One region of the Fictibacillus sp. NRS-1165 genome, then DNA from elsewhere that is predicted to be linked to it. Evidence: riboswitches for the same ligand, from Rfam matches in the RefSeq annotation. Region 1 holds a riboswitch; the other holds the start of a gene.
The links. A riboswitch is a leader RNA that binds a small molecule or an ion and turns the genes downstream of it on or off. The one in region 1 is predicted to bind ZMP and ZTP.
Positions count from the first base shown of each region.

Region 1 (3,486 bases):
TTTTCCCTGTTGATGTCCACCTCTGTGATCGGCCTTCCTTTCAATTGGCGGCATAAAACAAGCCGGTAGTTCTCCATCTCTGGAAGTTCGGGCATGTCCTCCACTCCTGTCCTTTTTAGTCGACGTTTAGTATGTCTCATTTTTACTGTATTGAGACATAAGATCCTGGATAAAATATCAGCAAGACAGGAGGTATAACATGACAAGCTTGATCCTAAAGCTTATTGCGGTTCCGATAGTTTTACTCATCTCGGCTTTTTTCTTTCCTGGTGTTCATTTCGAAAGTTTTTGGCAGATCATTGTAGTTGGAATTACACTTGCTGTATTGGGTGTCGCACTTGAATATTTTATTCTGAGAAGAGGGGCGCTATGGATCAGTGTACTTGCCGATTTTGCGGTCTCCTGGATCATTGTCTATTATGCCTCAAACTTCCAGTGGGACGCTTCTGTTACATGGTACGGAGCGTTGTTAACAAGTCTGTTGCTGGGCATCGTTGAATATTTTACGCACCGATATCTCTTAGCTTCTCATAAAGCGCATAGCGAACCGATCTAACGCAATACTTAACATGTAAAAAAGCCTCAATCCCTTAACGGAATTGAGGCTTTTGCGTATCCACCCATTAAATCACACGAGTGGTAATGATGCCGTCAATTTGTTTAATCTTGTCTTCTAACCCGGGAATCACATCACCGTTAACTTTATTATCAATATCGATCATTGTATAGGCATATCCACCGCGGCTTCGGTTCACCATGTCCGCGATGTTCATATGGTAGCTGGATACGGCCTGCGTGATCTGCCCTACCATATTGGGAATGTTTTCGTGAAATGCGGCCACACGGAGTTTACCTGTATAGGGTAAAGAAGCATTTGGAAAGTTTATTGAGTTTTTAATGTTGCCTGTTTCCAAGAACTCCTTCACCTGACGAGTCGCCATGATGGCGCAGTTTTCTTCCGATTCTTTTGTTGATGCGCCAAGATGTGGGATCGGCACTGTATTTTTCATCTTCAGAACTTTTTCATTCGGAAAATCTGTGATGTATTGGCCGACAGTTCCGCTCTCAAGTGCCGCCTCCATATCATCTTCATTGACCAGCTCTCCGCGAGAGAAATTCAGAATATGGACGCCAGCCTTCATGACACTAAAGGCTTTCTCGTTAAACATGCCTTTTGTATCAGGTGTTAAAGGCACATGAACCGTAATATAATCGGATTCAGCAAATAACTGTTCAAGCGTCATGGCACGCTGTACATTGCGGGACAGATTCCAGGCGGTATCCACTGAGATGAAGGGATCAAATCCAATGACATCCATTTCCAAATCCAATGCATCATTCGCGACTAATGCACCGATTGCTCCCAAGCCAATAACCCCAAGCGTTTTTCCTTTAATTTCTTTTCCAACAAACTGTTTTTTTCCGGCTTCTACAAGTTTTGGTATTTGTTCGCCTTCCCCTTGTAATGATTTCGTCCAGGCCACGCCGGCAAAAAGGTTTCGGGATGAAGCCATCAACGTCGTAAGAACCATTTCTTTTACTGCATTTGCGTTCGCACCCGGCGTATTAAAAACGACGATTCCTCGTTCGGTGCACTGATCAACCGGAATATTATTCACTCCCGCGCCGGCCCGTGCGATGGCTTTTAGCTGATCGCCAAATGTGATCGAATGCATGTTGAAGCTGCGGACAACGATGGCTTCCGGATTTTCATTATCATTGTCAATGATGTAATCGCCCTTGCTGAATACCTTTAACCCCCTTTCAGCAATGTTATTTAACGTTTTGATGGTTCTGCCTTTTTCTAATGTAGTTGCCGTCATTATGTTCTCTCTCCTCTTTTATGATGGTTTCTCTTCATCCAAAACAAAGAACTCGTTCACAATCTCTAATAAACAGAAAAGAGGTAAGGGAACTAACTCCTTACCTCTGCCCAGGCGAACGGCTGCGACACTATGTGCTCCCTCACGGTGATCCGTGTTTCGCCAGTTACACATAGCCTTTTGATTTTTTTCATTTTATCAGAATTTTCAGTGGCCATCAACCACTATTTTAAACTTTATTTACAATGCACTCTTTGATAATGGTGTCATAAATGGTCGAGCTTGCGTTCCTTTTGACAATCCTCACAAACATGGAGGATTTTAGGTGAACTATCGGTCTGGTCGTTATTCTGGCTTTCTTCAATACCGCAGATTTCACATTTCTTCATCCTGTACCTCCTCTCTCATCCCCTCGTATGCATCAATTTCTTCAACCGAATATCCTCTTTCATGGATCGCTTGAATGAAATCTTCATAGGACGCCATTTTCTTATCGAAGCTGATACTTGCTTCTCCCCGTTCGTGGTTGATGTGGAACGGCCCAATGCCCCATACATGCTGAAGGGCTTGAGAAATCTTATCTGCATCCTGCTCGTTTTTACAATCTTTGATCTTAATCATTCTTGTTTCCATGACAAGCTACCCCCTCCTATTTTTTATTTGTTGGGACATTTGCCATCCCTTCGCCCATACCTTGCATAAAATCCATCATCATCGATATAGTCGCTCTCGTATCTGGATTTCTCATGGCCTTTCCCATTTGCCAAAGACTTTGATTTTCCTTTTTGCCAACAGATTCCGATGCTCTCTCAAGTCCTTTCGTAATCCCAAATAGCATGGTACGCAATTGCTCCGGATCGATCGTTCCTAAGAAATTGAAGGTGTTGATTCCATTTTTTATGGTCTTGTGCATCTCAGGCTTATTGATTTGCTGAATCGCAATAACGCCTACGTCATTTCGTTTCTCGATTAGTGCTGAAATGGTATCCAGCGCACCCATTTCATGAAGGTTTTTTACGATTCCGATCATGGTCAGGATCGCATCACTATTGTTTGCGATTTCTTTTACAATCGAAGCAACAGCGCCTGCCTGCTCTTCTTCTTGGTTATGGTTCTTCTTTTTAATTTGCTTGATCGCTTTGGCCATATTCATCCCCCCTAAAAAGATCCTGTATAGGTGTAAAATCATCCCGTTTCCATTTTTCTTCCACCCTGACACTGATTTGGGGAATGCGGTTGCCAAAACGGTGGTTGACTTCAGGAAGTGGTGGTTCTCCCTTCAATTCCAGCACCTCCATCTTCACATCCATTTCCTTAAACGCAGGGGTATGTGTCACCTTGTCATGGTAGCTGCTCGTTAATTTGTTGACGGCTTCATTGTCTTCCCGAGTGTTCATTGTCAAATAAAGCTCATTCCCTTTGACTCGGTCGGTAATGATTGCGCGCACTTCAACATTTCCATAGGGTGATGTCAGGCTTACTAATGATCCATCTTCAATATTGCGTTCTTGAGCAAGCTCCAGAGAGATTTCAACCCAAGGGTGCGGGACTTTATGAGTGAGGCCTTCTGATTTATATGTCATGTTGCCTTCATGGAAATGTTCGAGCAAACGGCCGTTATTTAAAAACAGGTCATATTCTTCTCCAGGCTGGAAAGGCTCAG
Region 1 is NZ_JBDPNU010000060.1:5,034-8,519, reverse strand. It holds gene mutM (bifunctional DNA-formamidopyrimidine glycosylase/DNA-(apurinic or apyrimidinic site) lyase) at 1-95, opposite strand, end outside; gene ABHN01_RS21900 (DUF2512 family protein) at 200-556, shown strand; gene ABHN01_RS21895 (phosphoglycerate dehydrogenase) at 624-1,823, opposite strand; ZMP/ZTP riboswitch at 1,925-2,003, opposite strand; gene ABHN01_RS21890 (hypothetical protein) at 2,090-2,212, opposite strand; gene ABHN01_RS21885 (heavy-metal-associated domain-containing protein) at 2,199-2,456, opposite strand; gene ABHN01_RS21880 (DUF1641 domain-containing protein) at 2,473-2,970, opposite strand; gene fdhF (formate dehydrogenase subunit alpha) at 2,945-3,486, opposite strand, start outside.

Region 2 (3,486 bases), on a different contig from region 1:
AACAAATTACATAAGAAAACCCGCCATTTCAACGATGGCGGGCTTCATTTCACTCGAGATGCGAGATAAAGATTGATGCGGTTCCGAAATAGACAAGCAATGAAAAAATGTCGTTAAGCGTTGTGATCAAGGGTCCTGAAGCAACAGCAGGATCCACGTTAAAGCGATATAAAAGAAGCGGGATCAGTGTTCCTGCAAGTGTCCCAATGATGAGCGTCAAAAATAGCGAGCTGCCGACGACGAGCCCCAGGATGGCATTTCCCTGCCAGAAATAAGCAACCAGTGCGATCAAGATTCCGCAGGTCGTGCCAATGATTAATCCTACACCGAATTCTCGGAAAATAAGGCGCCAGATCACTTTTTTATCAATATCATTAGAAACAAGCCCCCGGACCACGACCGCCAGTGATTGCGTTCCAGTATTACCCGTCATTCCAGCGATCATCGGCATGAAAAAAGCGAGCGAAACGACCTTTGACAGCGTACCTTCAAAAGCTGAAATGATACTGCCGGAGATGATACCGATAAACAGAAGGAGAATGAGCCACGGAAGCCGGCGGTAGGAAGCTACAAAAGCACTCGTGCTAAAGTCGATGGACTTTCCTGAAGCAGATAATTTTTCAATGTCCTCATTTGCTTCCTCAATTAAAACATCAAGTACATCATCTACCGTTACAATCCCAAGTAAAACGTCATTATCGTCCACAACAGGAACAGCAATAAAATCATACTTTTCAATGGTGCGTGCCACTTCCTCCTGGTCCATGTCAGCTTCAACTGAGATGACCCGGGTGAACATGATGTCCTCAATCCGATCGTTGATGTCAGCCAGCAGCAGATCCCGATAGGAGACGACACCGGCTAGCTGCTTTTCTTCATTAATCACATACAAATAATAAATATTTTCAGCAAAACCTGCGAACGTTTTCAGTTTATCGACCGCATCCCGCACCGTAAACATCTGCGGAATCCATACGAACCTGTTGGTCATGATTCCGCCGGCCGTGTCGGCAGGATATTGCATGAGAGATTGGACCGTACGGGATTCATCCGCCCTCATGGATGCAAGAAAATCCTGAATCTCTTCAAACGAAAAGTTGCTCAGCAGGTCGGCGAGGTCATCGTTTTCCATCTCATTCATGATATGAGAGGACCGCTCGATTCCCAATTTGTGAAGTATCTCAATCTGATAATGGCTGTCAAGTTGCTGGAGAAGAGAAGCCAGCTGCCTTGTCGTCAGGAAGGTAAGAAATTTATGCCGGTGTTTTTCAGGCAGCGTTCTATAGACTTCTGCAATGTCATAGGGATGGAGCTCATCCATTAATTCCTGAAACTGTTTCTTCCGAAGTTCTTTCAAACTTTTTATAACATACAGCAGAATTTGATTTTCCGTCATTTCCTTGAACACGAATGTCACCCCCTTGATATCGTTCCTATTATATAAGAATCTCCAAGAAACTGCGAATGCAACATAGTATTTTAAAAATCGTGCACCGGTGTATTGAATCCGGACGAGCACATGAGGTATAATCAAATCAACATAAGAAATTAAAGAGCAGCAACTGACGAGAACGTGTGGAATTGACCACAAGGAAGCTGCAGTTTTAACCTAAAAAGCCGTTCGTCTGGGCAGAGGTAAGGGATCAATGTATCATTCCTTGCCTTTTTTCTATTCTCAGGAGGTAATTGGATGGAAAACAAGCTAATACTTGATGGCAGCCGTGTCGCTGCGGAAATTAAAGAGCAGCTTAAAAAAAGAGTGGATTCAATCACCAGCAAAGGGATCACACCTTGTTTGGCGACTGTTTTAGTCGGGGATGATCCTTCTTCCGCTACCTATGTGAAGATGAAAGGCAACGCGTGTGAAAAGCTTGGAATCATATCCAAGAGAATTCACCTTTCTGCCGACATCACCACAGAAGATTTACTCAACACCATTCACGAATTAAATCAAGACGAAAACGTTCACGGCATCCTGCTTCAGCATCCGGTGCCTTCTCACATTGATGAAAGAGCCGCCTTTGAAGCGATCGACATTGAAAAAGATGTAGATGGCGTAACAAGCTGGGGATTTGGCCAGACTTCATTCGGATTTGGGAGCTATCCATCCTGTACACCTGCAGCCATCATGGCCATCATGGATTTTTATGACATTGCAATTGAGGGCAAGCACGCTGTTGTTGTTGGCAGGAGCCCAATTCTTGGCAAACCGGTGTCCATGCTTCTCCTTAACCGAAACGCGACTGTAACCACTTGCCATTCCTATACCCAAAATTTAGGTGAGATTGTAAAGCAGGCTGATATTGTCGTCGCAGCGGTCGGAAAACCTAAGTTCATTCAGGGGGATTGGATTAAACAAGGGGCCGTAGTCATGGATGCCGGCTATAACCCTGGAAACATCGGTGATGCTGACTATGAAGCATGTGAGAAAAATGCCGGGGCGATAACCCCTGTTCCCAAAGGTGTCGGCCCTGTTACTATCGCCATGCTGCTAAAGCATACGGTGGATGCTGCCGAGAAAAAATTGGAGAATAAGTAACATAGAAAAAACGGATCCGCAGATTGTTCGCGAATCCGTTTTTTGTGGTTATCGTTTATTGCTATTATTGAGCGGTCAGAACGAGAGGACCTTCTTTCGTGATGGCAATCGTATGCTCATACTGAGTAGAAAGCGATCCATCATACGTTCGGGCGGTCCAGCCGTCATTATCGATCTTCACATAGCGTTTGCCTGTGTTCAGCATAGGCTCGATCGTCAGGACCATCCCTTCTTTTAAGAGAGGCCCTGTTCCTTTTGTTCCAGCGTGGGGTACCTGAGGATCCTCATGCATTACGCGTCCGATCCCATGTCCGATAAACTCGCGTACGACGGAAAGCCCTTCGCCTTCTGCATATTTCTGGATCGCATGAGAAATGTCTCCGATCCGATTGCCGATCACAGCTTTTTCAATGCCGATGTAAAGCGATTTTTCGGTAACTTCCAAGAGATGACGCGCTTTCTCGGATACTTCGCCTACTGTATAGGACCATGCGGAATCGGCGAGCCAGCCGTTCAATTTAACGACCATATCAATGGTCACGATGTCTCCTGACTTCAGTTTCTTCTTGTTCGGAAAACCGTGGCAGATGACGTCGTTTACAGAGGCGCATGTAGCGAACGGGTAGCCCTGATATCCTTTTTGTTCTGGTGTAGCTCCGTGCTCTTTAAGGTATCGTTCCACAAATGTATCGATATCAAGCGTAGAAATTCCCGGACTGATGAGTTTCTTGATCTCTTTGTGGCAGTTCGCCAATAATTGTCCGGCTTTGTGCATTTTTTCAATATTGCTTTTTGACTTGTAAATAATCATGATTATCCTTTCCCATCCTGCAAATAAGTAAGTGTAAACTTACTATATTCTTTGTTTATGTATTGGTTCCCAACAAGGGGCTAAAAACAGCGGAAGGCGCAAATCAGTGGTTGATTTACGCCTGGTGGCTTTGTTT
Region 2 is NZ_JBDPNU010000004.1:93,481-96,966, reverse strand. It holds gene mgtE (magnesium transporter) at 50-1,408, opposite strand; ZMP/ZTP riboswitch at 1,549-1,638, shown strand; gene ABHN01_RS01745 (bifunctional 5,10-methylenetetrahydrofolate dehydrogenase/5,10-methenyltetrahydrofolate cyclohydrolase) at 1,691-2,539, shown strand; gene map (type I methionyl aminopeptidase) at 2,604-3,350, opposite strand; gene ABHN01_RS01735 (TVP38/TMEM64 family protein) at 3,466-3,486, opposite strand, start outside.
Region 2: linked by a shared signal. The riboswitch ahead of ABHN01_RS01745 (bifunctional 5,10-methylenetetrahydrofolate dehydrogenase/5,10-methenyltetrahydrofolate cyclohydrolase) and the one ahead of ABHN01_RS21895 (phosphoglycerate dehydrogenase) in region 1 are both predicted to bind ZMP and ZTP.